3 regions of the Weizmannia sp. FSL W8-0401 genome follow, and region 3 is predicted to be linked to each of the others. Evidence: riboswitches for the same ligand, from Rfam matches in the RefSeq annotation. Region 3 holds a riboswitch; each other region holds the start of a gene.
What was found. Region 3 has a riboswitch for thiamine pyrophosphate ahead of NSU00_RS07330 (ABC transporter permease). Riboswitches for the same ligand answer to the same signal wherever they lie in the genome.
Positions count from the first base shown of each region.

Region 1: another riboswitch for thiamine pyrophosphate. It lies ahead of tenA (thiaminase II); the one in region 3 lies ahead of NSU00_RS07330 (ABC transporter permease).
Region 2: another riboswitch for thiamine pyrophosphate. It lies ahead of NSU00_RS11945 (thiamine phosphate synthase); the one in region 3 lies ahead of NSU00_RS07330 (ABC transporter permease).

Region 1 covers NZ_JBBPAG010000001.1:754,273-764,434, forward strand. The annotation lists gene NSU00_RS03465 (HaeIII family restriction endonuclease) at 1-266, shown strand, start outside; gene NSU00_RS03470 (transposase family protein) at 1,035-2,300, shown strand; gene istB (IS21-like element helper ATPase IstB) at 2,301-3,071, opposite strand; gene istA (IS21 family transposase) at 3,055-4,650, opposite strand; gene NSU00_RS03485 (hypothetical protein) at 5,210-5,464, shown strand; gene NSU00_RS03490 (GH25 family lysozyme) at 5,917-7,014, shown strand; gene NSU00_RS03495 (hypothetical protein) at 7,102-7,416, shown strand; gene NSU00_RS03500 (TIGR01777 family oxidoreductase) at 7,464-8,369, opposite strand; TPP riboswitch at 8,630-8,719, shown strand; gene tenA (thiaminase II) at 8,711-9,532, shown strand; gene thiW (energy coupling factor transporter S component ThiW) at 9,572-10,090, shown strand.
Region 2 covers NZ_JBBPAG010000001.1:2,423,175-2,433,336, forward strand. The annotation lists gene thiO (glycine oxidase ThiO) at 1-883, opposite strand, end outside; gene NSU00_RS11945 (thiamine phosphate synthase) at 867-1,472, opposite strand; TPP riboswitch at 1,603-1,712, opposite strand; gene NSU00_RS11950 (MFS transporter) at 1,982-3,208, opposite strand; gene NSU00_RS11955 (MFS transporter) at 3,330-4,715, opposite strand; partial or broken gene NSU00_RS11960 (DMT family transporter) at 5,246-6,129, opposite strand; gene NSU00_RS11965 (zinc-dependent alcohol dehydrogenase family protein) at 6,551-7,678, opposite strand; tRNA gene NSU00_RS11970 (tRNA-Leu) at 8,070-8,151, opposite strand; gene NSU00_RS11975 (LLM class flavin-dependent oxidoreductase) at 8,269-9,288, opposite strand; gene NSU00_RS11980 (DUF421 domain-containing protein) at 9,465-9,929, shown strand.
Region 3 covers NZ_JBBPAG010000001.1:1,536,052-1,546,213, forward strand. The annotation lists rRNA gene NSU00_RS07310 (16S ribosomal RNA) at 1-1,053, shown strand, start outside; rRNA gene NSU00_RS07315 (23S ribosomal RNA) at 1,373-4,304, shown strand; rRNA gene rrf (5S ribosomal RNA) at 4,677-4,792, shown strand; partial or broken gene NSU00_RS07325 (IS4 family transposase) at 5,087-6,445, shown strand; TPP riboswitch at 6,805-6,916, shown strand; gene NSU00_RS07330 (ABC transporter permease) at 7,163-7,927, shown strand; gene NSU00_RS07335 (ABC transporter substrate-binding protein) at 7,939-8,928, shown strand; partial or broken gene NSU00_RS07340 (VOC family protein) at 9,251-9,648, opposite strand; partial or broken gene NSU00_RS07345 (phosphosulfolactate synthase) at 9,661-10,162, opposite strand, start outside.

The sequences.
Region 1 (10,162 bases), 780 kb from region 3:
TCTTTAATATTTATGGAACATTAAACAGAAATGCAGGAAGAGTGCGTTCAATCGTAAATGTTCCTCAATTGAATATGCCAAATCGATTCTTTGACATTAGTTTTAAACCAAATTCACGAAATACTATTCTAGTCACATGTGATAATGGTTGGACAGTAAGCATGAGAATACATAATGCAAGTTCCCGGGTTGAACCAAGTTTGAAATTTGATGTCCAACTGACAGGTGTTCCACCTACCTTGCATAGTCACTATGAAGCGTGGTAATGTTTCGTGTAGTATCTAAAGAGTTTCGTATAGCAAAATTCAACCAGCATTTAACATATCTATAAACTAAGTAACTACATATAAATAAGTAACTACATACTAAAAAACAGGAGCCTTACTGGCTCCTGTTTTCTTTAACAGCTCCTTATTTCGTGTCTAGTTTTATGGGTCCATTATAGTGTTCGGATAATCTTTTTCTGTAATAAATACTTTATTATGTATTTTCACCAGCACCTCATGTGTTGCCACATACACTTCGGACATGTGGAATGTGTGTCTGGCGCATTTGGTTTTAGATGTGTAAACACCAACGATACAGAGCCCTGATTTTGTGAAAATCAACCTTTCCAAAAGCAGGGCTATTTTTTATCCGAAATCAAAATCTCCCAAAGCCGACTTATTACCGGGATTATAATGAATAAATATGATTTGCAATTTTTCGTTTTTTTCTTTTCGCTGAAGTATAATAAAATTAAAGCTGGATAAAATGAGCTAAACATTGCTATTTTGTTACCGGATGCAATAGCAATCATGATGAAAAATGGATGGCTTGGACTTAAACCTGAGCCAGCTCTGAGGAGTAAAAATTTTTCGTGATAATTTAACTATCCCCCCCCAAAAATGCGGCTAAATATGTAATAATTTAAATAATTAGAGCTTGCTGGACGAATATTTTGGCATGGCTTAGTGACAAGTCGAATACAAGCTAAAATTTGATTCGTTCAGCAAGCCCTAATTAAACTTGGCTGTTTTGAGGGGGTTTTTATTTTGGTTACTAGAAAAGAAAAAAGAAATCGTGAAAAAGAAGCAAATTATTTTTTCGAGTTCCTTAAAATTCAGAAGCATTTTTTCAAAGACCTGATGAATAACCTAAAAAAGGTAGCAGACCACCGACATCAAAGCTATATCACTTATGGTCCAGAGGTCCTTTTATTTACGATGATGTTGAAAAATATGACCGGCCTAAAATCCATGAGAAACATGAGTGAGAGTTTTAATAAAGAAGAATGTATTAAAAATGTAGGGAAGGTGTTAGGCTTAGATTCTCTTGAAGAACTTCCACATTATGATACAATTAACGACTTTTTATCTGGCTTAGATGTAAATGAATTAGAAAAAATTAGAACGTATATGATTAAAGAATTATTGAAAAAAAGGTCTCTCGAGTCTTATCGAATTGAAGGAAAGTACTGGGGTGTCATCATTGATGGAACTGGATTACACACCTTTCATGAGAAACATTGTAAACACTGCCTGAGACGGGCATATACAAATAAAGAAACAGGAGAAACGAACGTACTTTATATGCACCATGTACTTGAAGCCAAGCTTGTCGTGGGGGATATGGTCTTCAGTATTGCCTCCGAATTTATCGAAAATGAATCAGAAAATGTTTCTAAGCAAGATTGTGAATTAAAAGCCTTCGACAGGCTGGCAAAGAAAATAAAAAAAATATTTAAAAGACTACCGATTTGTATCTTGGGAGATAGTCTCTATGCATGTGAAACGGTATTTAATCTGTGCAGGGCGCACAAATGGAAATATATATGCAGATTTAAGGAAGGGAGAATTAAAAGTATCTCGACGGAGTTTAAGGCAATAAAAGAGCTGGAACAAAGTAAGGATCAGAATTCATTAGTTTGGGTGAATGATATTGCCTACAAAGACAGAACGGTCAATCTGATGGAGGCCACAATGAAAACAGAGGATGGGAAATCGAAAGAGTATGTATTTATAACGGATATTAAAATCACGAAAAAGAACGTGGAACGACTCATCGCTGCAGGAAGAAGCCGCTGGAAGATTGAAAATCAAGGATTTAACGAACAAAAAAATAATCGTTACAATATAGAACATGCCAATAGCCAAAACTACACAGCCATGAAAAATCATTATTTATTAGTTCAAATAACAGATATTATTAGACAGCTGTTTGAAAAAGGTTCGTCAATCTTAAAAGCACTCAAAAAAACGGCAAAAGAAAAATCCTCAAATCTGTGTAGCCGTCAAGTAAAATTGAACACTTTTTGCTAATTAATTTTGAACACTTTTTTTCATAAAAATGGATGATCGATGTTTCATACGATAGCTGTCATCGTTCCTAAAATGGATGACTTCTGCTCGGTGTAATAATCTGTCCAAAATAGCTGTCGTAATACCTGGATCCCCCAATAGTTCACCCCATTCATTTGGGCCCTTATTAGAAGTTAGAATGACAGAAGCATTGTCATACAAGTCGTTAATTAAATGGAAAAACAAATTTGCCTCCCGTGAATCCATGGCCATGAACATCAAGTCATCAATGATGACCAGGTTTGAATCCCGGATGCGCTTCATTCTTGTTTGCGATTTTCGGGTAACATCTTCCGTCTTCAATGTTTGGATAAGCTGCCCCATGGAGATAAAAGAAACTTTGTAGCCCTGATGAATTGCCTCTATCCCTAATCCCGTTGCCAAATGTGTTTTTCCTACTCCAGGCGGTCCCAGAATAATTAAATTAAAAAGCTGATCAAGCCATGTGAATTCTTTTAACTGATTGATCTGTCTCCTACTTAGCGATTGTTGCTCGTCTACTTGGAATGCATCTATTGTCTTGTAAAACGGAAACGTTGCCCATTTTAATCGTTTTTCAATCAATTTCTCATCTCGGCGTTCCAACTCATAGCTAGTCAGATGTTCCAGAAAAGTGCGGTATGTCCAATCTTGTGATTCAGCTTCTTGAATCAGAGATGGCAAATGATTTGCCGTCTCTGATAATCGCAATGTTCGAAGCTGCTGCTGAAGTTGTTCAAGTGACTGTGTCATACTTTGTTGCTCCTTTCAACACATCCAAATATTGTGCTAATTCCCGGTTCTCCGGCTGTGTATCCAGAAGTGAAGGTTCTATGCCATGCAATGCCTTAATCTCCTCTTCTGCCCGTTTAAATTCCTCTTTTTGTTGCTGCTGTCGCTGAATGAATGCCAGTACGTCACTATATTCACTCGCACTGTATATCCCACGTTTGATGCATTCGCACAATGCTTCATCCCTAGTTCTTTGATCAGAAGCTTTAGACATCTTTAAAACGATTCCCAGCTGATCCCGAACATAACGTGGATATCTGTGATGAATTTCTTCCAGAAAAGCTTTAGCCCTTTCTTCATCTGTAAAATACGAAGATACAGTGGAAATATACGCAGCTATCCCTTTAGTACGATCTCGTGTGTGCTGCCTATCTTGTATAAGTTTTCCTCTCTCGAATGAAATGATATGGTTGGCAATAACTGGCCCATCTGTTTGTTCACGTATTACCAGACGATTCTCAGCTGTTATTTCAATATAGACATCTTTATCTTTTTGATAGGTTCCGAGAGGAACCGAATAGCGATTGGATTGATAGACGATCGTATTGTCCTTACGCACTGTTCTTGTTATACTAGAATTAATACTTGTAGTAGTAATTTCTTTGATAACCGGTTTGAGGTGTTGCTTTTCCAATGTAAACACTTCAACTGGCCTTTTTTTTGTTGTATTATGCACTTTTCGGTTCCCAGTCCTCTCCAGCCAGGATATGCAGCTTTCATTCCATTGATCAATATTTTGAAAGATGCGGTGTTTGGCGAAATTGCCCTTCACATAACCAACGACATTCTCAATTCGCCCTTTGCTTTCCGGGTCAGCTTTTCTGCAGAAATAGACCTTCAATTTTCTCGCTTCCCGATAAGACTGAAATTCCTTTGTCAGAATTAAATCTCCCGCATTCTCGTTTACCATGAGCAGGGCATCCTGATCATATACCAGTTCATCGGTCATCCCTCCAAAGTATTGGAAAGCGTGCTCATGCATGCGAATCATATCTTTTGTCGTAAAAGGCCTGTCCAGCCATTCAACATACTTATATCTAGAATGCGATAACACAAAGCTTATAAAATACAATTTTACACATTTACCTTGAGGCGTTTTCTGATTGGTTTTCCCGAAGTCTACCTGAGCTTGTTGCCCCATTGGCGGGTCAGGTATCGCTTGATAAACCCGTTGATGTGTCTCTTTTGGTATGGCATATTTTTCACGAAGTTCTTTGACATAACTACGTACCGTACTTTCCCCAACAATTAGTTTAGGGTAGTGCTCCATCAACCAATCATGGATCTGTGCCGAAGACACATCTGGGTTTTCACTCAGCCAAGTATGAATAATCATTTCATAAGCATCGAGCTTCTTAGTTCGAGTCTTTGTTGAGGCCTCCCACAAAGCCATTTCTTCCGGAGACTTTTCCAGATATTTATATACTGTGGTTCTTGATATACCAAGCTTTCTGGCTATTCTTCTTATCTTAAATCCTTGTTCTTTTAATTGCTTGATCTTCATGTACATTTCCCATTTGTCCACCTTTACTTCCTCCATAACAATATAAATCAAACTATATTATTATATCGTATCGAGGGAATTATTATCAGGGGAATAACGTCGATGCATTTGATAGGTGTTGCCCCTCCCCGGGGCAACACCTATCAAATGCAAAATACCTGCCCCCATATCTCAGTAAAAGTGTTCATTTTTATCTAGCAGGAATGGTCTACTTTAGTTTAGCATTCACAATCTGTTGGAATCGTTTCGGACACGTATTTTAACAGACGAGGATTTCACCCATTTAAGTAAGCCAATACAAGTAAGGTTTACTTAATGGTTATATTATAGCAAAGGATGTGATGTAAAAAAAGGTTTTTTTGAAGTTATCCACAATTTTAAAAAAGAAATTTGCAAATTCGGCTCTTTTTGACTTTGAAAGCAGAAAAAATAGATGGAAAAATTTTCTAAATGTGGATAAGTCATTTTATCATAAAACATCTAAAAATTGATGAATTTACTCTTCAGAACTGAACCTGAGCCATGTGGAATGTGTTTGCGTTTTAAATTTGATATAATGAAGAAATAAACCACCAGGCGGTGAGAGGTTTTGAGGGTGAGCCGTGAAGAATTAAAGCGGATGATTGATCAAATTCCTGAACAAGATGTCCTTGAAGTGTATGATTTTATTGAATTTTTAACCTTCAAGCGGGGAGAACAAGCACTAAACGAAAAGGAAGTTGAATATCTGGCAAAAGATGAAGAAGTTGTTCGTCAGGTTCAAAAGAGTCGCGAAGATCGGCGAAACGGACGCATTTTCAGCAAAGAACAGGGGCTTAAGTATCTTCGGAGACGTTTCAAGGAGTCTTAAGCGTGGACAAAGAGTATCGTGTATTTTGGTCACAAACTGCGCTGGACGAATTGAGCAATATTCGGGGATACCCTTCAGATGTAAAAGAAAGAAATAATATAAAAATGGATTTTTGAATTATCTACAAAACGATTAATAAAAATTAAGTCTTTTTAGTAATACTCACCAGCATCTTATCTGTTACTTACGTAAATTTCGGACAAGTGCAGTTTGCCACACATTTGTTTTTGACGAATGAAGCCTAAAAAATATGAAGCCCTGAAATGGGAAACTTTACTTTTCCAATTTCAGGGCTTCTCTCACTGAGGTGCCGAACGCCGGGATTATTTTCTATCCCGAAAATTTATCCTTATTTTCATGGTCTCGGATTGAATCCGCCATCATTCGGGCGATGACAGCCCTTATATTAAATGTTAGAATAAGGTAATCTCATATATTCATAGGGGGACAAGATGGTCAAATTTGGATTTAAGTGCGTGATCTCTTTTGTAATGGCTTTCGCTTTTGTATTCCCCACTTTTTCAAATGGTTTGTTCATCAAGGCGCATGCAACTTCCATTACTGTCAAACATGCAACCAGATCGGTGAACCTTGTTTCGAAAGCATCAAGCGCCGGCAAAAAAGTTGGCACTTTGCCCGGCAATGCACCGGTATTTGTCACCGGTTCGTCGGGCAGCTATTACCGCGTTCAATTTCAAAATAAAACGGCCTATGCGTATAAAAAATATATGGCAAACGGCAGACCAAAGGCGTGGTATACCGGCTATGCTGCTGATACAGTGTATTTGCACGACATTCGTACGGGAAAAACATTGAAAAATACGCTTTATCTCGCAACGCCGGTTACCGTTTATGCGAAACAGGGCCACTGGCTGACCATTGGTTATGCAGACGGCTATTACGGATATGCCCAAACTTACGATACCCATATTGTCCGCTACGCCAAACGGGGAATAGATTTATCATATTTGCAACCATCCGGGACAAACGGGATTGATTTCAAAAAAGTGAAAGCGGCGGGTTTTAGCTATGCGATTATAAAAGCAAGTGAGGGAACCGATTTGCCAAAAACGGGCACCGAGGATTATTTTGTCCAGGATGTTAAAGCGGCAGCCAAAGCCGGTTTAAAAGTTCATGTTTATCACATGTTTGACGCCACTTCCATAACGGCCGCGAAACAGGAAGCAGACCATTTTGCGCAGAGGCTAAGTCCTGTGAAACAACAGATTGGCTATGTTTTTGTGGATGTCGAATACGAGAATCTATCGAAAAACAAAGATACTTTAACCCGCTATGTGGATGCCTTTATCACCGAGTTGAAAAGCAAAGGATTCCAACATACTGGGATCTATACGTACTACGATTTTTACAAGAATCGTTTAAATGCATCGAAACTGCCCAAGGGGAATCTATTATGGATTGCACGTTATAACGCAACGCTCGGCATGCAGGCTGACGTTTGGCAGCATCGTAAAACAAACTGTAAGATCAACGGCGTAAAAGGAAATTTTGATTTCGATCTGACTTACAACAAGGCCATTGGCGGCTAAGGTTTTTTGTAAAAAATGGAACGGCAGATAACCAAACAGTATTTGTTTGTGTACATGATGGATAAAAATAAAACGCGGGGCATATGTATGAAATGGGTTGAAGTTCATGCGCATTTTCCGGACGTGGTGTCTGAATGGAAATGCCAGCCATTGATGACATTGAAAACGGTAATGAAGGTTGGAAAGTCTAGTAAAAGCGCGTGCAGAAAATCAAAATCGCGAATGATGTATTTTTCAGGCTGGGGTGCAAAGAAGCGTATCAGATTTCAAATGGATAGCCATGTACCTCTAGTATCTATTGAAATGAAATACAAAGACCAGGGACCTACCATCAGGATGAAACCAGGTCTCCCAACAGCGGAAGACGGCTGTTGGGAGACCTTTATTTTTATGCGCGTGTGAAGAGGGGCCCTTCTGCCGTGGCGTTCGTTGCCTGTACTTTTTTGCCCTTATGGATTTGTAAGCAAATCTTCCAAAGCTTGCCGGAGCGTCGGGAACATGAATTCAAATCCTGCCTGCATGAGGACTTCCGGGCGTACATGCTGGCCTTCAAGCACAAGGCTGCTTTTTTGCCCGAGTGCCAGTTTCAAGGCAAAAGAAGGTACGGGAAGCCAATGCGGCCGGTGTAAAACAGCACCAATGGTTTTGCCAAATGCCTTCATCGTTATAGGCGAAGGGGCAGTGACATTGACCGGGCCGCGGATGTTCTCATTTTTAATAGCAAATAAGATCGATCTTACTACGTCTGTTATATGCACCCACGAGACCCATTGATTGCCGGAACCGACTGTGCCGCCAGCAAACCATTTATACGGCAATACCATAAGGGGCAGTGCTCCGTTTTCCTTTCCAAGCACAACGCCGAATCTCAATAAGACAGTACGGATGGCATGTTTTTCTGCTTGCTTCGCATTGGCTTCCCAACCCGATACCGTCCTGCCAAGAAAATCATTTGCCCTTTGCAATGATTTTTCAGTATACACAGCATTGCGTGATGGCGGATAGATGCCGATTGCACTTGCATTGACCAGCACTGCCGGTTTGCGCGGCATGGCAGACAGGATGCGCAACATTTCATCTGTTGCGCACATCCGGCTTTCATAAATTTGTTTTTGGTGTTTGGCACTCCATCTTCCATCGTTTATGGACACGCCGGCCAAGTTGATGAATACATCCGCATTCCCTATTTCATTTTCGGGAGAAGCATCTTCCACCAGCCATTTTACATACTGCACACGATTTGCCGGCTGCTTGTCTTTCCTTGTTAAAATGACCACTTCATGCCCTTCGCGAAGAAGCATATCCGTTAATTTCCGCCCGATAAATCCGGTCCCGCCAGCGATCACAATCCTCATTTTTGCCCTCCGTTCTGCAAATTTCTCCACGGTTTGCAACTTAAGTCAGGAATAAATGGGCACGAATGATGAAAAATCAAGGTTTCCAACTCATTCGTCCTTGTTTATGGGAAAAAGCCTTCTGTGATGTTCCCGGAGCTGTCCCGATATTAAAAAGTTAATGGAAGACGACATTTTAATCAAGATTAGGATGATAAATCTCCTGTTGCACAAAATTCGGGACTATGATATGGTAAGAGTAATGAAAATGAATATTCATAATAGTCTACTAGGGGCGCCGGGTTGGCTGAGAAGTACCCTTTGAACCTGATCTAGTTCGTACTAGCGTAGGGAAGTAGGTGATGAAATTACACCTGATGATTTGTAATTTATACACCCGCTTTCCGATGGAGGGCGGGTTTTTTATTTTGAAGCTGCTTAGGGCAAAGGGAGAAACCAGCCTGCAAACCGCAATCGGTTTCCCGGTAAACAAGGAGGAATCATTGTTGAAACGATCTTTTACAGAAAGGCTATATCAAAATGTCCAGCCGATTTGGGAGAAAAACCATAACCATCCTTTTGTCGTGGGACTGGGGAACGGAACTTTAGAAAGAGATAAATTTATCTATTATTTAAAGCAGGATTACGTATATTTAGTTGAGTACGCAAAACTGTTTGCCATGGGTGTTGTGAAAGCGGGTAACCTGGACATTATGACGAGATTTGCTGCGGTTCTCCATGAATCGTTGCATTTTGAGATGGAACTGCACCGCCAATACGCTGCCGAGTTTGGCATTACACGCACGGATTTAGAAGCAACTCAACTAACGCCGGCCAATCTTGCTTACACAAGTTATATGCTGCAAGTGGCCGCCAATGGAAGCTTGGCTGAACTTGTTGCCTGCTTGTTGCCGTGTGCCTGGGATTATTGGGAAATTGGGAAACTGCTGAAATTAAATCATCGAGACACATTGGAGACCAATCCTTACAAGAAATGGATCGAAACCTATTCTTCAGAAACGTTCGGCTCCGGAACGCAGTGGTTAATTGACTTAATGGACCAACTGGCAAGCGGAAAATCAGAAACGGAACTGGCAGTCTTAGAACACCATTTCCAAATAGCCTCAAAGTATGAGTATTTATTTTGGGATATGAACGATAAAAAACAAGACTGGCCGGTCTGATTTTCATTCGCAACTAAAAAGGAGGGAGGGTTGGTTCTAATGAGAAAAACACAAAAAATAACAGCAACTGCAGTTATTGCGGCTATCACAACTGCATCCAGCAGCTTGATTTATATCCCCGTAGGTTTTGCAAAAATTTTTCCGGTACAGCATTTTGCCAACATACTCTCGGCTGTTCTGCTCGGCCCCGGTTATGCGGTTGCGCAAGCTTTTATATCCTCGCTTTTACGTAACTTGCTTGGGACAGGAAGTATTTTTGCCTTTCCGGGAAGCATGATCGGCGCGTTTTTGGCAGCTTATCTGTACGCGAAGACGAATAAGCTCATTTTTGCCTTTGTTGGGGAGGTCATGGGGACAGGCATTCTCGGTGCGCTGGCCTGTTATCCTATTGCTGTTTTCCTGCTCGGCCAAGCGTCAACGCTTTTCGGATTTATCCCTGCCTTCTTTTTAAGCTCTTTTGCAGGGGCCATTTTTGGCTATGTTTTGATAAAAGTTTTACAAAAGAATAAAGGATGGGGCAGGATGATCAATCATACCACAAGCAACCACAAGCTTTGAGCCAAGCACCGGGGAGGATTCAAGGCATTTACCACGGTACATACAGGTTGCAAGCAGCCGGTCAAAATCCAT
Region 2 (10,162 bases), 890 kb from region 3:
GGGGAACCAATTGGATCGCTCTCTCTACTAATGAAGCAATTCCCCCAAGCGTCACTTTTTTATCAAACGTATTTTCTACCTGGGTAGCACCAATAAAGATTTCACCATTCCGCTTTGGTACAAAGTAGCATCTCTTATCGGAAAAAATCGTTCTCTTCAGGATAGGGGTATCAGATTTAACGGAAAAGCATTCGCCCTTTACCGGATAAACCGGCATGTCTATCCCTGTATCCTTCATCAACTGTGCTGACCATGCTCCCGTTGCAAGGACAACCTGATGGCAATGGATGTCACCGGAAGTCGTTTTAACCCCAATGACACGTTCCCGTTCATAGATGAACGAGAGGACTTCCGTGTTTTCAAGAATTTCCGTTCCAAAATGAATCGCTGCCTTTGCAAAGGCCTTCGATAAGGTTGCCGGCATGACGTGGCCATCATTAGGAAGATACATGCCACCAACGATGTTAGAGGAGAGGGACGGCTCCATTTCCAAACATTCATGAGAATCAAGCCACTTTATGGCTGGATCCCAATTTTGCTGGAAGGTCACCTGTTTTTTTACTTCCTCTGCGATAGCATCGGTTTCGGCAATTTTTATGATCCCTTTTTGGTCAAACTCTATATCGATTCCAGTCATTTCATACAGTTCGTTTGCAAGTTCAGGAAACATAGCTTGGCTTTTTAAAGCGAATTGGAACAGTGGACCGTCTTGTTCTATCTCCGCTTGTGCCGCAAGCATTCCCGCTGCCGCACTAGAGGCTTCACATGCTAATTGTTTCTTCTCAATTATGGCTACTTTTCTTCCTCTTTTTGAAAGTTGATAGGCGATAGAACTTCCGTTAATTCCGCCGCCTATCACGACAACATCAAATGTACGCGTCAATTTTTCCATCTCCATTTATTAAGGCATTGTAGTAATCCTTAACTGCTGATAAAGGATCACGAGCCTCAAGTATTCCTGACATGACGGCAATCCCTTTTGCACCAGCGTGAATAACACTTTGGGCATTTTCTGGCGTTATACCGCCAATCGCAATCACCGGTATGTCTAGTTGTGCCACTTTGGCTAATTGTTTTAGCCCCTTGGGTATCTTTCCGGGCTTTGAGCCGGAAAAAAAGATGTGGCCGAACAAGACGTAATCCGCACCATCCCGATTGGCTTTTACGCCTTCACGATAGGAATGAATCGATCGGCCAACTTTAAGAAAGGGAAACATGGTTTTGACAATCGAAGTTTCCAAGCTATGAAAGGCTAGCTGAACACCAGCTGCTTTCGCTGCCAAAGCGACATCTACCCGGTCATTAATGATCATTTTGGATAGGGGAATGTTTTGCGCTAGATACTCAATTATCTGGTAAAGTTCCCGTGCCGTTTTTTGTTTTTCCCGTATGTGGATGGCCGTTACGAACGGGTGAATATCGGTTAATATTTCATGTAACTGTGCAACGGGCATTTTGCCATTCGAGATCACATGTAATTCTTTAATACCGTTAGAAATTTAGCTCACCTCCTTGGAAAATTTCCACATAAATGAACCTAATGAAAAACAAAAAAGCCACTTTCTTCGGTAAGAAAATGGCTGATGATTTGAAAAGAAATCAAATATCCTGTTTCCACTTTCCTACGCTGGTATTACCCAGATCAGGTTCATAAGAGTCCCGAAGTATACTTCGATCTCAGCCTTTTAAAAAAGGCACCTCTAGCGGATGACTTCGTGTATTAAATTGTAAATATTGCCTATAGTTTAATAATACCACATATCTAGAAAAGGTCAACAATTTATATAGGCAGTTTGTCTTCTTCCATGCCCGGAAATAACTGTAGTAGACAAAGGCAGGTCCCGTGAAGCAAAATGTCTCGATAGAACATCGAGTCTTTTTTCAAGTATATGATAAAATCATCAAGTCCCCTGTCTTCCGGTCTGGCATTGAGTTGAGAAACTTCAAATGCACCGTGCAAAAACCTTATTACTCAATTATGTTAACTAGAAAATCGTTCCTTCTCCGGGTTCATTTTTCTTATAGACCGATCTAATAGTGGAATGAGGGCAACAAGGATAAAGCTTATTCCGCCAACTGTAGCAACCATTTTATATCCAAAAATCTCAGCCAAAGGAACTGCCATCACCTGACCAATGGGGATTGTAATAAAAGCTCCTAAGTCATCAAAAGCAAGTACCCGTGAAAGTTTATCACGTGGAATCGCTTGCTGTAATGTTGTATCCCAGCCGATTCCAGAGATCGTTTGTCCAACCCCCGCGATTGCTGTAACAATTAATAAATAAGGTAATGCGAATCCTTGGCCAAGGACGATCAGAGGTATTCCACCGAAAGCAACGGCAATCAAACTGTCCCGAAGAGGATACCGGAGTTGTAATTTCAGCATCACTAGACTAGCTATAAGAAGACCCACTGCTTTTATACTTAATGTTAGACCCCATCCAGTTGAACCAATGGTATTTTTAGCAATAATGGGTCCAAGCACTTGCCACACACCCATTTGGACTGCATTTATTAAAGCAAAAGCTCCCGTTATTAACCAAATCCAACGACGCCTTCGAAAGTAACTCCACCCCTCGCGCATTTCGTGCATGAACGAAGTTTTCGAAACAACAGGATGTGAAGGAATATGAACTCTACTCATAAAAATAGAGGCGATAAAAAAACTAATCGCATCAATTGCAATCCCCCATCCTCCTCCGAAAATTGCTACTAAAGTCCCTGCAAGAGCAGGACCAACAATTTTAGATGCACTCCGTGATAAATTTAACAGTGAATTAGCTTGTTTGATATGTTTTCTTTCCACCAATTCAGGGATAATACCTCGCATTGCAGGGGAAGTAAAGGCTCCTAATATACCATTTATAATTGCCAATGGGAAAATCGTATATGGATTTCCGCCTGCAAGGACGATAATGGCAATCCCCATTTGAGAACATCCGGAACCGAGGTTACTTAGGCGTATTAATTTATCTCGTCTGTAACGATCAGCAATACTGCCGCCGATAACCAGCATCAAAATATTAGGGAGAACCGCAGCCGCAAGTATATACCCCAATAGATGTTGGCCCTGCTTAACTTGAAGAATTGCAAAAGCAAGAGAAACAGGAGTCATCGCACTTCCGAATAAAGAGACTGTTTGCCCTAAGAAAAACCACTTGAACTTTTCACTAAGTGATAAAGTATTAAATATTGACTGATTTCTCAAGGCGAGCCCTTCTTTCAATTGTTATCGGATAGGACCCCTTTGTATGAGACTTTCTTTTGGTAAATGTCTGATCACTTTTCCAGCCATCAATATTCTGCTTGCCTGTATATTCTTTTTCATTTTAAAGGTGGACCCTGGTTTTCCCAAACAGTTGCGGTTCAGATAGACTCTCTATATTTTCGAGCGAACGTCCTGTCGTTTTTGGCGCCAGTAGTGCGATATCCAATACGACAATCAGCATTGCTATTGCAACAATAATAAACATCGCTGTTGCACCTTCATTTTCCAGTACCGGGAGCAGCATAAACGGCATAAGGCCGCTCATAATACGGCTGATGCTGTATGCCATTCCGGTAGCACTCGCACGGATTTCAGTTGGAAAGATTTCCGCCTGCAGTACGTGGAAAGCATTTGAAAAGATATTGCTGCAAAGTGTATAGGCAAATCCAAATACAATGACCAGAAAAGGCGAACCGCCGATTCCAAATAAAACGCCAAATACACCCATACAAACAGCGGAAAAGCACACCAGCCATTTACGGTCCATTTTTTCGATAAGCGGAACAGAAAGTAATGATCCGAGCGGGTAGCCGATAAATGACAAGGCGATATACTCCAGTGAATGCGTGACAGTGTAGCCTTTTGATGCGAGTACAAGCGGCGCAAGCGTCCCAAAGCCGTAGTAGCCAATCGTTTGGAAAATTTGAAAAATGTAAAGCATGACCGTACTTTTCCATAATCTTTTTTGAAAGACAGCACTCAAAGTACTTCCCTTTGGCATTTGGTCTGCAGGCTCAGGTTGTAATTTTGAAACCATCCCGGCCTCTTTCTTTCCTTTCTGAAATCTCTCCAGTAATGCAACTGCTTCCTGCATTCTTCCTTTAGTGGCAAGCCAGCGCGGAGATTCCGGAAGCGTACGCGCCGCCATCAAGACGAAAACACCCCCTGCCGCCCCAAGCAGGAACACCCATCTCCATCCATCCAATCCCATGGGGCTTAAAGGCACAAGGACACGGGAAAGAAATCCTTCAACAGGAACGGCGAGAAAACCAAGCGTATACGCCCAGGCAATATATTTCCCGCGTTTTACCGACGGAATCAATTCGCTTAAATATGTATCACATAACGCCGGCTGCGCGCCCAGACCCATTCCTGCCAGGAACCGGAAAAAGATGACCGTGACGACATTCGGGCTAAAGGCAATGAAAATAGTAAAAAGACTATAAATGCCGATATTTAGCATAAAAGCCCGCTTTCTGCCGTAACGGTCTGCAATATGGCAAAGGAAAATAGCCCCGATAAACATCCCCAAAAAGCTGGAGCCCAGCAGCAAAGGCATGAGCGAAGCCGAGACATGAAATTCTTCACCTAATACACTGGAGAGCACACCTGCAAGAAATAACTCAAAAAACTCGAAAAATAATCCCATTCCAATTACCGCGGTTGCCCGTTGTTGCACTTTTCCTACTGACAGCCTGTCCAACTGATGTCCGATCGTCTGATTCAACGGTCATACCTCCCTGAATTGTCATTTTCTTTAGCTGAATGAAACTTCAACTTAATTGAAGCGGTTGCTAATATTGTATGGATTTCTAACATTGCAAAAATTAAATATCTCTATATTAGTATTTTTTATTCAGCTCGTCAACCCTTTTTGCAGATTTTTTAGAGATTAAAAAAAGTTGAACCTTCTATTTTTGGCAATCAACAGGTATCCCAAATGGAAGGCGTGAAAGCGAAATGCAACAGCAATATTCGGGGTCCCATAAACGATTTCTTATAGCAAGCAATCCTTTAAAAAAGCGGAGCTGCACAGAAAAAGAACATGTATTGTGACCGGTAAAATGATGGTGCAGCTCGGCCATGTGAAAAATTGCCACGATTGCGGGCGGTGGTTGAGATGGCAAAAACAGATGTGCAGCTCGACGATGTGAAAAAGTGCTGCCGATTTTTTGCCCATAAACAATCCAACCAACAGCCCCCCCAAAAAAACAACCGATTCCATCCCTTGGATCAAACTGCGGATAAGAATCCAATTTATACTTGTCTTTGTGTTGCCGGGTCTTCCTGGCTGTTTTTTCTTACTGTATAGGAGACAGCTAAAAAGATGATGGCGATGCCGGCTGCCTGTATATAGGACGGTGCGAAACCAGTGATGAGAATATCAAGTAAAATGGCAACACACGGATCAAGATAAGAAAGGGCTGAGATGACGGACGTGCGCAAAAATCGGATGCTGCCATAAAACAGCAAATACACGATACCGGTATGGATGACACCTGTCAGCAAGCTGAATGTCCAGTTTCCGGGAGTCAGCCCAGTGTATTTTGAAAAATCGACAAAAGGTGTCAACATGATAATCCCAATGAATGTTTGCAGAAACGTGACGAGGTATGGCTTGCCTGTTTGATCCTTGTGCCGATCATCACGGTACACGCATAAAAAATCGCCGCACAAAATGCGTAAACCGACCCAAGCAGGAGAACGTGGCTGAACGCAGAGGAAGCTGTTACGGTAATCATGATGGTGCCGATAAAGGCCGCCAAAGTGGCAAGCAGTCCGCCCCATTGGAATTTTTCCCGGAACAACGTCCAGCCTGCAACGAGCACAATGAGCGGAGCTGTATTGTAAATGGAAATTGCGACGGTGACAGAAGTTTTTTCAAACGCCAAAAACAAGAAAAGCCAGTTGATAACAAGCGTAACACCGCCGCCTAAAATAAAGAGCATCTCTTTTATATTCCAGCGCTCTTTTTTGTACTGGCCGGTTGCAAGCCAGTAAACGGCTAAGATCGCTGAAGCACTCACACAGCGGACGAAAACAAGCTCCAGTGCGGGCAGACCCGTATACTTAGAGAAAAATCCGATTGAACCAAAAATCACCATTGAGATGCTCAGTTTTAAAAATGCCGATTTATTCATGAAAATAGACCTTCTTTTATGTATAAAGTCGTATTTTCAGTATAATTTGCATTAAAAAAATTGTAAATAAAAGGCTTGGCACGCTGCGCTGCGCCAAGCCTTTTGTAGACCACGTATACGACCTGCCGTCATCCTCCTCAAAGCGGATGCTGACGGTAAACGGATCAATACTGTATTCCTGCTCAAACCATTTGCAAATCGCAGGATTCAGTCAGGAAATCAAAAATTTTGTCGTTTTATAAAACGAACAAAATATCCTAGCTCTGTTGTCTGCTGTAACAAGTCGTCATCATGCAAATGGGTGCTCGGGCTTAATGTTAAAACTTAAGTTCATTTATAGCTGCTTGAACTCTTCTTTTAATGTGTTCTTAACATGGGGGCCACATTAGCGGCACGGGGCACGTTTTTTGGCAATCATCTTTTAGTCGAACCGAATCATGATTCTGGATGAGTCCCCTTTGGCCAATTTGTCGAAACCCTCATTTATCTCATCCAAAGAAATGACATCACTTACCAATTCATCCACTGGCAAGCGGCCGTTTTTAAAAAGCCGGATATAATTTGGAATATCCCTTTCCGGAACACAACTACCGATATAGGAACCTTTTAGCGTCCGTTCCTCGGCCGTCAGCGTTACATAAGGGAAAGAAAAATGATGTTTTGGATCCGGTAGTCCTGTCGTAACGGTTGTGCCACCGCGCTTGGTGATGCCATATGCCGTTTCCATCGCCGGGACTGCACCTGCCGTCTCAAAAACAGTATCCAGTCCCCCGCCAGTTGCTTCACGTATTTTCTCAACAACATCTGGATCTTTGGAATTAAATACATCTGTTGCCCCAAACCTTTTTGCCAACGCAAATTTATTTTCATTGACATCTACTGCTACTACACGGCTCGCCCCTGCTGATACAGCCCCGATTAAAGCGCTTAATCCGACGCCGCCCAAACCGACAACCGCAACTGTGCTACCCAACTTAATCCGGGCTGTATTCACGACTGCCCCGACTCCCGTTATGACAGCGCATCCAAAAAGGGCAAGCTTTTCAAACGGAATCTCTTTTTCAATCTTAATCAAAGAACGACGGGACACAACAGCATATTCTGAAAAAGCGGATACGCCGAGATGGTGCCTGATGTCTTCACCATTTGCATGCAGCCGGATGCCGCCCCCTGGTAAAGTGCCTGCCGCGTTTGAAGCCGCACCCGTTTCGCATAATGCAGGGCGTCCCTCCTTGCACGGCAGGCATTCGCCACAGCTTGGCACAAACACACAAACAACATGGTCACCCGGTGCAAGATCCGTCACGCCTTCACCGGTTTTCACCACTTCACCGGCAGCCTCATGCCCAAGAGCCATCGGTAAAGGCCGGGGTCTGCTGCCATTTATAACAGATAAATCCGAGTGGCACAAACTGGCCGTCTTCATCTTAACAAGCACTTCCCCTTGTTGCGGTTCATCGAGCTCCAATGTTTCAATTTTAATCGGTTTGCTTGCTGCATATGGCATAGCAGCACCTGATTCCCGTAGTACAGCAGCTCTGATCTTCACTCTCACCCATCTCCTCTGAAATTCGTTATGTATCAGCGCACTTGAACGGTTTTCAAAGTCTACGAATATCACTTATATGCTTTGTGTAAGGCGAATTGGGATTGCTGAACAAATCCGGAACGCCCGGAACTAGCGGGTATCGTACTTCATAACCTTGATAAGAGTACTGATTTGTGTATACATTCACTATTATCAAATTCTTTATTTTATTTTACGGCTGAATCGTGAAAAAAACAAATAAACAGCCTTTAGTAAACGCAAACCGAAATTCATCCCTTTCCTTTTACCCTTCACACGATTGAAGAGAGTATCTTCTACCGGAAAATGAAAAAACGCTCCTTACGGTATTGTAAGGAACGTTTCACCGAAAAACTGAAATGCGATCTTTTGATACCGGTGGTCGGGGTCGAACCGACACTCCCGAAGGAACACGATTTTGAGTCGTGCGCGTCTGCCAATTCCGCCACACCGGCATGATCCTATGAACCGCAAACAAAGCTGTTTGTTATGTCACTTTTATAATTATATCCAGATCGTAAAAAATGTCAATAACCATTTTGTGAAAAAGGGAAGCAAAACAGCTTCCCTCTTCAGGCATGACCTTCCTTCAGTTCACTTAGGATCTCATAAGACCGCAGCCGCTCTTCATGGTTGTAAATATGCGATACAAACATCAACTCATCGACCTGTGTATCATCCAAAAATTCTTCCATTTTCTCTTTGATTGTCTGTTTTGAACCGATAAAAGCATATTCAAGCTGACGCAATGCCGCTTCTTTTTCAAACGGGGTCCAAATCCCGTTCATGCTATCGACAGGCGGCTGCAGCGTCTGCGATTTGCCTCGGATAACGCCGAGGAAAAACTGGTACAGGCTTGTTGCGATTCTTTCTGCTTCTGCATCTGTGTCAGCTGCTACGCCATTCACACACGCAATCACATATGGCTTTTGCAAATACTTGGACGGTTTGAAGTTCTCCCGATAAAGGTATAAAGCATCAAACAATTGCGCTGGTGCAAAATGGCTCGCAAACGCAAACGGCAGACCGAGCCTCGCAGCAAGTGTGGCACTGTATGTACTTGATCCAAGAAGCCAAACCGGAACATCCACCCCTTCTGCCACGACGGCCCGTGCATAAGTCCTGCGTTCTTTATCCGAGAGAAAATAGTTCATCAGTTCTTGGACATTATCCGGAAAATCCATTTCCCCGCCCTTTAAATTTCTTCTGAGCGCCGCAGCTGTCAATTGGTCCGTACCAGGCGCACGGCCAAGGCCGAGATCTATTCTGCCTGGATAGATAGAACCCAGTGTTCCAAACTGCTCAGCCACGACAAGCGGTGCATGATTTGGAAGCATCACCCCGCCAGACCCGACACGGATGGTTTTCGTCCCTGCCGCTATATACCCGACTAAAACAGCCGTTGCAGAGCTGGCTACTCCAACCATATTATGGTGTTCCGCGAGCCAGTATCGTTTGTAGCCCCAATTTTCAACATGCTGTGCCAGGCTCAGGCTATTTTTAAACGAATCTGCCGGTGTCTTTCCAGATAAAACAGGGATCAAATCTAAAACCGAAAATGCAACATCATTTAACTTTTTTTGACTACCCATTGTCCGCTTCCTTTCCTTCTACTCGTGAAGATAGATCTATTGTAAAATAACAGATTCCCAAAACAAAATGATTTGCCTAACCTGTCCGGTGTATCCCATGATTAGAACGTTCGTTTATGACACTGATTTTAAGGGAAAATGCAAAAGAAAAAATCATCTAAAAAGAAGGTTCAACGATGCAAATCAGTATAGATTTATTAAAATTGATCATGGGCTTTCTTGCGCTCATTTTTTGTCTAAAATGTACCGGTGCCAAAAGTATTTCAAACCTTACGCCAATCGACTTCATCTGGAGCATTATGCTGTCTGAAATCGTCGGCAACGGCCTTTATGACCCAAGTGTAAAATGGTACTACATTCTCGCCATGCTTTCTGTTTGGGTCATCATTAAACTCATTTTTGATAGCCTCATTTACCGCTATGACAAACTGGAAAAATTCCTTATCGGGGATAAAACGGTGATTATCGATAAAGGAAAAATTAACAACGTCGTACTAAAAAAAAATAAAATTGATATGAATCAACTGTCAGAGTTATTGAGAAAGCAGGGCGTATTTTCGCTTGATGAAATTGACCAGGCCTATCTTGAAAAAGATGGGACGGTTACGGTGAAAAAAAGAAAAGACAACCCTAGTAAATAGTAGGCTGCCCAGCTCTTGTACTCATTATAAAAGGAAAATCTAAGATAGTATTTCCAAACCTTTCTTATTAGATCAATTCCCTTTTTGTACAAGTTAAAAAACTGTAGATACCCACAAGTGTACGCTTTCAAGCAGCTGCTTAAATGGCCTCGGCTTCAATAATATAATTGCAATAAAAAACGCTTCTCTTTATCTTGAGAAGCGTTCCGTTTGGCATCAGCTTTCAATGTAAT
Region 3 (10,162 bases):
CCAGAAAGCCACGGCTAACTACGTGCCAGCAGCCGCGGTAATACGTAGGTGGCAAGCGTTGTCCGGAATTATTGGGCGTAAAGCGCGCGCAGGCGGCTTCTTAAGTCTGATGTGAAATCTTGCGGCTCAACCGCAAGCGGTCATTGGAAACTGGGAGGCTTGAGTGCAGAAGAGGAGAGTGGAATTCCACGTGTAGCGGTGAAATGCGTAGAGATGTGGAGGAACACCAGTGGCGAAGGCGGCTCTCTGGTCTGTAACTGACGCTGAGGCGCGAAAGCGTGGGGAGCAAACAGGATTAGATACCCTGGTAGTCCACGCCGTAAACGATGAGTGCTAAGTGTTAGAGGGTTTCCGCCCTTTAGTGCTGCAGCTAACGCATTAAGCACTCCGCCTGGGGAGTACGGCCGCAAGGCTGAAACTCAAAGGAATTGACGGGGGCCCGCACAAGCGGTGGAGCATGTGGTTTAATTCGAAGCAACGCGAAGAACCTTACCAGGTCTTGACATCCTCTGACCTCCCTGGAGACAGGGCCTTCCCCTTCGGGGGACAGAGTGACAGGTGGTGCATGGTTGTCGTCAGCTCGTGTCGTGAGATGTTGGGTTAAGTCCCGCAACGAGCGCAACCCTTGACCTTAGTTGCCAGCATTGAGTTGGGCACTCTAAGGTGACTGCCGGTGACAAACCGGAGGAAGGTGGGGATGACGTCAAATCATCATGCCCCTTATGACCTGGGCTACACACGTGCTACAATGGATGGTACAAAGGGCTGCGAGACCGCGAGGTTAAGCCAATCCCAGAAAACCATTCCCAGTTCGGATTGCAGGCTGCAACCCGCCTGCATGAAGCCGGAATCGCTAGTAATCGCGGATCAGCATGCCGCGGTGAATACGTTCCCGGGCCTTGTACACACCGCCCGTCACACCACGAGAGTTTGTAACACCCGAAGTCGGTGAGGTAACCTTTACGGAGCCAGCCGCCGAAGGTGGGACAGATGATTGGGGTGAAGTCGTAACAAGGTAGCCGTATCGGAAGGTGCGGCTGGATCACCTCCTTTCTAAGGGGAAAAGCGTAGGGCGCTCGTTCATCGGCGTACGGATTTCGAAGTCTTCGACTGAGATAAAGGAAACACGATGAGCCTTAAAGGCGAATCGATGCCCGCTTATCGTAGGGAGAAGACGTAGAAATACGCTAGCCGATAGCGCCCGGAGCTAGACATAAAAGGAAAACCTTCGGTTTTCCGAAATTAAGTTTGGCGTTTCCGTTTTGTTCAGTTTTGAAGGTCCAATCCTTCAGTATGTGTTCTTTGAAAACCGGATAGGAGAAATAAACCAAGTAAACCGAGAATCGCTTATTTTTGGATTTAAACCTTTTATGGTTAAGTTAGAAAGGGCGCACGGCGGATGCCTTGGCACTAGGAGCCGATGAAGGACGGTACAAACACCGATATGCTCCGGGGAGCTGTACGTAAGCTTTGATCCGGAGATTTCCGAATGGGGAAACCCCCTGTCTTTAATCGGACAGGATTCCTGCCTGAATCCATAGGGCAGGAAGGGCACACCCGGGGAACTGAAACATCTCAGTACCCGGAGGAAGAGAAAGCAATTGCGATTTCCCAAGTAGCGGCGAGCGAACAGGAAACAGCCCAAACCGGAAGGCTTGCCTTCCGGGGTTGTAGGACACTCATATGGGAGTTACAAAAGAACGGGGTAAGTGAAGCGGCCTGGAAAGGCCTGCCGGAGAAGGTAAAAGCCCTGTAACTGAAACTTCGTTCTCTCCCGAGTGGATCCTGAGTACGGCGGGACACGAGGAATCCCGCCGGAATCCGGGAGGACCATCTCCCAAGGCTAAATACTCCCTAGTGACCGATAGTGAACCAGTACCGTGAGGGAAAGGTGAAAAGCACCCCGGGAGGGGAGTGAAAGAGATCCTGAAACCGTGTGCCTACAAGTAGTCAGAGCCCGTTAACGGGTGATGGCGTGCCTTTTGTAGAATGAACCGGCGAGTTACGGTCTCATGCAAGGTTAAGCTGAAGAAGCGGAGCCGCAGCGAAAGCGAGTCTGAACAGGGCGAAAGAGTATGAGGCCGCAGACCCGAAACCAGGTGATCTACCCATGTCCAGGGTGAAGGCAAGGTAACACTTGCTGGAGGCCCGAACCCACGCACGTTGAAAAGTGCGGGGATGAGGTGTGGGTAGCGGAGAAATTCCAATCGAACTTGGAGATAGCTGGTTCTCTCCGAAATAGCTTTAGGGCTAGCCTCAAGCGGAGAGTTTTGGAGGTAGAGCACTGTTTGGACGAGGGGCCCTCATCGGGTTACCGAATTCAGACAAACTCCGAATGCCAAAAACTTATGCTTGGGAGTCAGACTGTGAGTGATAAGATCCATGGTCGAAAGGGAAACAGCCCAGACCGCCAGCTAAGGTCCCAAAGTATACGTTAAGTGGAAAAGGATGTGGCGTTGCTTAGACAACCAGGATGTTGGCTTAGAAGCAGCCATCATTCAAAGAGTGCGTAATAGCTCACTGGTCGAGTGACGCTGCGCCGAAAATGTACCGGGGCTAAACGTATCACCGAAGCTGCGGATGGACACCGTTTGGTGTCCGTGGTAGGAGAGCGTTCTAAGGGCGTTGAAGCCGGACCGGAAGGACCGGTGGAGCGCTTAGAAGTGAGAATGCCGGTATGAGTAGCGAAAGAAGGGTGAGAATCCCTTCCACCGAATGCCTAAGGTTTCCTGAGGAAGGCTCGTCCGCTCAGGGTTAGTCGGGGCCTAAGCCGAGGCCGAAAGGCGTAGGCGATGGACAACAGGTTGATATTCCTGTACCGCCTCTTCACCGTTTGAACGATGGGGGGACGCAGGAGGATAGGGCAAGCGCGACACTGGTTGATCGCGTCCAAGCAGTTAGGCCGGTGCGGAGGCAAATCCTTCGCGCCAAGGCGGAGCTGTGATGGCGAGGGAAATTAAAGTACCGAAGTTCCTGATTCCACACTGCCAAGAAAAGCCTCTAGTGAGGTGAAAGGCGCCCGTACCGCAAACCGACACAGGTAGGCGAGGAGAGAATCCTAAGGTGAGCGAGAGAACTCTCGTTAAGGAACTCGGCAAAATGACCCCGTAACTTCGGGAGAAGGGGTGCTTTTTGGGGTGTATGCCCCGGGAAGCCGCAGTGAATAGGCCCAGGCGACTGTTTAGCAAAAACACAGGTCTCTGCGAAGCCGCAAGGCGAAGTATAGGGGCTGACACCTGCCCGGTGCTGGAAGGTTAAGGAGAGGGGTTAGCCGCAAGGCGAAGCTCTGAACTGAAGCCCCAGTAAACGGCGGCCGTAACTATAACGGTCCTAAGGTAGCGAAATTCCTTGTCAGGTAAGTTCTGACCCGCACGAAAGGTGTAACGATCTGGGCACTGTCTCAACGAGAGACTCGGTGAAATTATAGTACCTGTGAAGATGCAGGTTACCCGCGACAGGACGGAAAGACCCCATGGAGCTTTACTGCAGCCTGATATTGAATTTTGGTACAGCTTGTACAGGATAGGTAGGAGCCTTGGAAACCGGAGCGCCAGCTTCGGCGGAGGCATCGGTGGGATACTACCCTGGCTGTATTGAAATTCTAACCCGCACCCCTTACCGGGGTGGGAGACAGTGTCAGGCAGGCAGTTTGACTGGGGCGGTCGCCTCCTAAAAGGTAACGGAGGCGCCCAAAGGTTCCCTCAGAATGGTTGGAAATCATTCGCAGAGTGTAAAGGCATAAGGGAGCTTGACTGCGAGACTTACAAGTCGGGCAGGGACGAAAGTCGGGCTTAGTGATCCGGTGGTTCCGCATGGAAGGGCCATCGCTCAACGGATAAAAGCTACCCTGGGGATAACAGGCTGATCTCCCCCAAGAGTCCACATCGACGGGGAGGTTTGGCACCTCGATGTCGGCTCATCGCATCCTGGGGCTGTAGTCGGTCCCAAGGGTTGGGCTGTTCGCCCATTAAAGCGGTACGCGAGCTGGGTTCAGAACGTCGTGAGACAGTTCGGTCCCTATCCGTCGCGGGCGCAGGAAATTTGAGAGGAGCTGTCCTTAGTACGAGAGGACCGGGATGGACGCACCGCTGGTGTACCAGTTGTCTTGCCAAAGGCATCGCTGGGTAGCTATGTGCGGAAGGGATAAGTGCTGAAAGCATCTAAGCATGAAGCCCCCCTCAAGATGAGATTTCCCACAGTTTAACTGGTAAGATCCCTGAAAGATGATCAGGTTGATAGGTCCGGGGTGGAAGCGCGGTGACGCGTGCAGCTGACGGATACTAATCGATCGAGGACTTAACCAAATAGAAAAGCGAAGGTGCCTTGTTTAGCCCCGACAAGCGAATGTTCTGACCGGCATGGAGCCGTCTTTTGGCTCCGTGACGGGCAGGTTATTCGACCTCGAGGGGCTAGGCACCGGAGCTGGACAATAGAAAAGCGGAAGCGCCTTGGTCATCGGCGTACGGATTTCGGAGCTTTCGACTGAGATAAAGGAAACACGGCGAGCCCCTAAAGGCGAGTCGATGCCCGCTTATCGTAGGGAGAAAGCGCAGAAATACGCTAGCCGATAGGCGCTGGAGCTAGACAATTTTCAAAGTTAGAAACCAAAGCTATTCTCCGTTTACAGTTTTTTCTCCCATCCGGTTTTCAGGGAACACATCCCAAAATTATACAGGTCCGGTGATGATGGCGGAAAGGCCACACCCGAATACATCCCGAACTCGGAAGTTAAGCTTTCCAGCGCCGATGGTAGTTGGGGGTTTCCCCCTGCGAGAGTAGGACGTTGCCGGGCCAAAGTAAGCCGCAGATTATAATCTGCGGCTTTTTATTATGATTCATCGTCTTGTTAAACAAAAATGAAGTGTGCGGTAGGGGAACTTTACAAAAAATAGTAATCAAGTTTCCCAAACCCGCTTTAATTAGAAACAGGTTTGGGCTTTATAGATTATCGTCTAAAACTTGAAACACTAAAATTCATTCTCATTACTTGTCTTACAAGGGTTTAGAGCAAAAATAAAAGCATGAACACTGGAAACTCGGTATAATTGAAGTGCTAACTAACAATTAATCGAGGAGTGTTCATGTTATGAAAATTATAACACAAAACGACCATCAGTCTCTTGAAGTTTTATCTTCAATCGAAGCATTTTTTTTTTGCGTTTTCGCTTATCTCAAATTGCGAAGGTTTCAAACGCTGTAAAGACAAAAGGTGTTCCATTTCGAACGCTGTTCTGTTATTTGATCAGTACACTTTTCTCAAACAGATCTGCATACCGTGATTATTTGAAGCATCAAGATCAGCTCGGATTCTCAGATAAGACCTTCCGTAATCTGCTGAATAACGGCAAAATCAATTGGCAAAAGTTCTTGGTTTTGCTCTGCCGCCGTATCATTGTGTTCATCGAACCCTTGACCGAACCAACACGCCGGAATGTATTCATTGTGGATGATTCCATGTATGAGCGAGCCAGCGCAAAGTATGTTGAACTTGCGGCGTTTCAGTTTGACCATGCGAAACACAAACATACCCGTGGCTTTCGGTTTCTTCAACTCGGTTGGAGTGACGGCAATACATTCCTTCCTGTTAACTTTTCCTTGCTTTCTGGCAAGAATCAAGTGTGCAGCCCAAAATCCATTGACGGCCGTACATTTTCAGGAAAGCGTAAGATTCAGGCACAGCGCAAAGCAACCAATGTAGTGTTGGAATTGTTATCATCAGCCTTGTCTCAAGGAGTGAATGCTTCCTACGTCTTGTTTGATTCCTGGTTTTCTAGCCCTAAGATGTTTCATCAGTTGCGTGAAATGGGACTTCATGGAGTAGCCATGGTGAAACGTTCTAAGAAAGTTTATTACCAGTTCAACGGTGGACTGATGGATGTGAAAACGATCTTTAACACCCAGAAGAAACGTCGCGGACGTTCACGCTATCTGTTATCCGTTCTTGTTGAAGCAGTTGACGGGGAAACGTCGGTGCCAGTCAAACTCGTTTATATCCGCAACCGCAATAAACGAAATGATTACCTTGTCTTGGCGACAACGGACACCCGGCTCTCTGAAGATGAAGTTATTCAGCTTTACGGAAAGCGCTGGTCGATTGAAGTATACTTCAAGATGTGTAAATAGTACCTCCGCCTGGCAAAATATCAAGGATTGTCTTATGACGGTATCTTTGCACATACCGCTCTTGTCGCAATTGGTTACTCAATCCTTGCAGTCCAACACCGTGAACAGGTAGATGATCGGACCCTGGGTGAGTTGTTTTATCTCATGGTTGATGAACTTACTGACATCACCTTCGCAGAAGCGATTCAACAATTGATTGATTTATTTAAAGAAGCTTTTAAGGATGAGTATATCCTTTGTGAAGAAGTACTAAATACTACTTTGAGCAATTTAAAAAAAGTTATCTGTCAGCTATCAAAAACACCTAATTAAAGCAGCTTAGCTCTAAATTAGACGGGATAACCGCAGTGGCGACAAGGAGTTTGCACGATTTTCGTACTTTCAAGTTTTAGTTATTAATATCATGGCCTGGGAATCGGAAATTTGCAAGGCCAGTATCATGGTACAAAAAACGATCAGGCCCATTTTTAAAACGGGAAAGCCGGAGAGAAAGCGGAATCCTTCAGTTAGCGCGAACTTTTCCCGATGTTCAGGATCTCTTTTTACCGGGGCCTGTAATGTTGGCTCCTTTATTCCAAACAGCAGGAGGGCAGAAAGGGAAGAAAGAAAATTGAATTAAAAAAAGCCTGCACCACTTTACACAGGCAAATAGAAAGCCTATAATGGAAGAAAGTGAATATTTCAGACTACTAGGGGTGCCCGGATTGGCGGGCTGAGAGAAAAACATTTGGTTTTTCAACCCTTTGGACCTGATCCGGATCATGCCGGCGTAGGAAAGTAGGGATTTTGGGAAATTTTCTTGCTTATTAAAGTCAGGTCTTTTACAGGCCTGGCTTTTTTCTGTTGGAAGGGAGGGAAAATAGCTGCTTTTAGGGCGGTAACCGGAAAAACCTCGTCAATGACGACGGGCAGGAAGAAATAAAAACAAAAAGTAGGTGGAAGATTGCTATAGCAGGAAAAAATTCAAATGGTTGAACGGGCTTTGGAACGGTTTGCAGCTTGTACATATTGGAAGTTCGGATGAAAGGAGGTTTCCTAAATGAAGTGGCGAAAATGGCTGGGGGATTACGGACTTTTTTGCGTTACGATGCTGGTCTTGATAGCCGGCTGGCAGTGGGTCATACAGAAAGGGGTGATCCCGTCTTTCATTTTGCCGTCCCCTACCCAAATCTATGCATCTTTCATAGAAAATCACAGGCAACTAATAAATGTGCATTTGCCTGCGACAGTGGAGGAAGTCGGCATCGGTTTTCTTTTATCTGTTGCGGGTGGAGTGATGATCGGTGTCATCATGTATGTCTCCAAAACGGCTGAAAAAATCTTTTATCCGTTTCTTGTTATTTCGCAAACGATCCCGCTTGTCGCCGTATCACCTGTTTTTATGATGTGGTTCGGCTATTCAGTTTGGAGCAAGGTAGCGATTATTGTGTTAACGGCTATCTTTCCGATTGTAATCAGCACTTTTGACGGATTAAAAACCGTCGATCCCGCCTATCTGAATTTGTTTCGGACAATGGGCGCCAGCCGTTGGGATATTTTCCGAAAACTTTCTGTCCCGATGGCCCTTCCCCAATTTTTATCCGGCTTGAAATTATCGGTTGTATATTGTGTCAGCGGGGCAGCGATCGGGGAGTGGCTTGGCGCAACTGCGGGGCTTGGCTTTTTTAGCAAGCGAATGTCTGGGTATTTGCAGTCGGGCGCTGTTTTTTCGGCCGTTTTTCTTTTGGCTGCACTCGGCATGGGATTATTTTTGCTTATTTATGGGATGGAAAAAAGCTTATTGAAAAACAGAACAAAAATTTAGGGGGATGTTCAATGAAGAAACGATGGGTAATGGTCGCTGTACTGGCGTGTATGCTAGGTGCCTGCAGCAATCATTCGCAGCAAGCAACGAAACATGCGCAAAAAGTAACGATCATGCTGGATTGGTATCCAAATGCGGTTCATTCTTTTCTTTATGTAGCCAAGGAAAAAGGCTATTTTAAAGCGCAGGGCCTTGATGTCAGCATCAAAATGCCTTCTGACACAAATGACCCGTTAAAACTTGCGGCTGCGAATCGAATTGATATTGCATTAAGTTATCAACCCCAAGTGTTAATCGCGCGCGATGAGAATATTCCGGTCCAATCTTTTGGCACCGTCGTCCGCCATACGCTGAACCGTGTGATGGTGCCAGCTTCAAGTGGTATCCGCTCACCGAAAGACCTGGCGGGCAAAACGGTCGGCTATTCTTCCATTCCGCTGGAAGAAGCAGTCGTTCGGACAATGGTCAAAGCAGACGGGGGCGATCCGGACAAGGTGAAAACAGTGGATGTTGGCTATGATTTAATCCCTGCTCTGACAGCCCGTAAAACTGATGCGATCGTCGGCGGTTTTGTTAATCATGAACAGTTGCTGCTGGAAAAGGAAGGCGTACCCGTTAGAGCATTCAATCCGGCAAAATACGGTGTTCCGGATTATGCCGAACTCGTTTTCATCGCAAACGAAAATAAGCTGAAACAGCAGCCAGACATTTTTAAAAAATTTCTTGCTGCCGCCGAAAAAGGCCAGCAATATGTCAAAAAACATCCGGAAAAGGCGCTTGCCATTTTGTTAAAACATGAAGATGCCTCTTCACCGCTGGATAAAAATGTGGAAACGAAGAGCCTGCACATTTTGCTGCCGCTGATGAGCGAAAAAAATAAAACGATTGCCGATCAGGGCCTGAAAAAATGGCAAGACGTTTCGGATTGGCTGTACCAGACAAAGATCACAAAAACACATGTCAATGCCGCAAAAGCTTTTGTCCATTTAGAAAATAAATAAGGAGCATTCTGGAAGCCAAATCGCTTTGGCTTCCGCCAGCATGGGATCACAAAACCGGGTGGCGGAACATGCAGAGTATGTTATTCGCTTCAAGCGCTGCATGTTCCTGCGGGAAGCCGCAAAAAAACCGCAGCTGTATGCCTGCGGTTTGCATGTTAAGCCTAAAAAGGGCCTCCGGGGCTTTGCCATCCTGCTGAACATAACGATCAAACGTCTCGGGCCAGGAAAAAACGCTTATCGCCTGGCCCAAATGGCAAAGCATGCGATGCGGCTCTTTCCGGAAAAAGCCGCATCGCATGCTTTGAGCAATGAATGGGACTGGTTAATACACCATGCTTTCATCGTGGTAATATTTAAATTCGAGCAAGTTGTTGGAGGGATCTTGGAGGAAAAATGTCCAAGTTCCTCTTGCCTGCCCCCAAACCGGACCATTTTCTCCTGGAAAAATGCCAAGCGGTTTTTCTTTGCAGATTGGAGGGTTTCCTCAAATGCTGCTTTATCCAAAAAAGTAATGCCGAAATGGCGGGGATACATTTTCGGGTTGGGGTCTATTTTTTCAGGGCTCAGATGGCAGACAAGCTGGTCCCCGAAAAAATTGAAAGTGACCCGGTCATCATACCGGCGCGCCACCTTACAGCCTAATTTCTGATAGAAATCGGCTGTTTCATCAAGATCTTTGCACGGGATCGCCAAATGAAAAATTTTATCCGTTTCTCTCATGGGAATCTCCTCCAATAAAAAAGTATCTGATCGCAAACCGAGCCTTAATGTTTCAAGCGCAAGGGCATCCGAAAAAGGGATGTTGGCCAGATTGGCATCCGGGCCGAGCTGTTGGATAAAAAAAGCCTGGAGCTGCTTGTTGGGTGCTTCGAAAATGAAAGCATCGCGGGGAATCCCCGAGTCCAGGATGGCCGCAAACATCTCCTCCCGTATTTCCCCGTCCCCGTTGCAAATGCCGCTCGTGCCGCTTTCCCTTGCCTCTGTCATCACTTTATATGCGCCTGCTTCTAAATCCCGGCTAATCGATTCCAGCCATAACGCGGGCGTATCGGCTATTGATTTGGCAGTATCTTTTGAGCCGACTTCACTTAACACTTTAAACTCCTTTGAAAACTCCGCAATATAGCGGCATTTTTCCGGATTGGACAGCGGCAGGGTGCCATTTGAGATTTCAACATATTCGCATGCAAACCGCCGGCAGTATTGAACGTACCGATCCGTCTTTCCCTGGCTG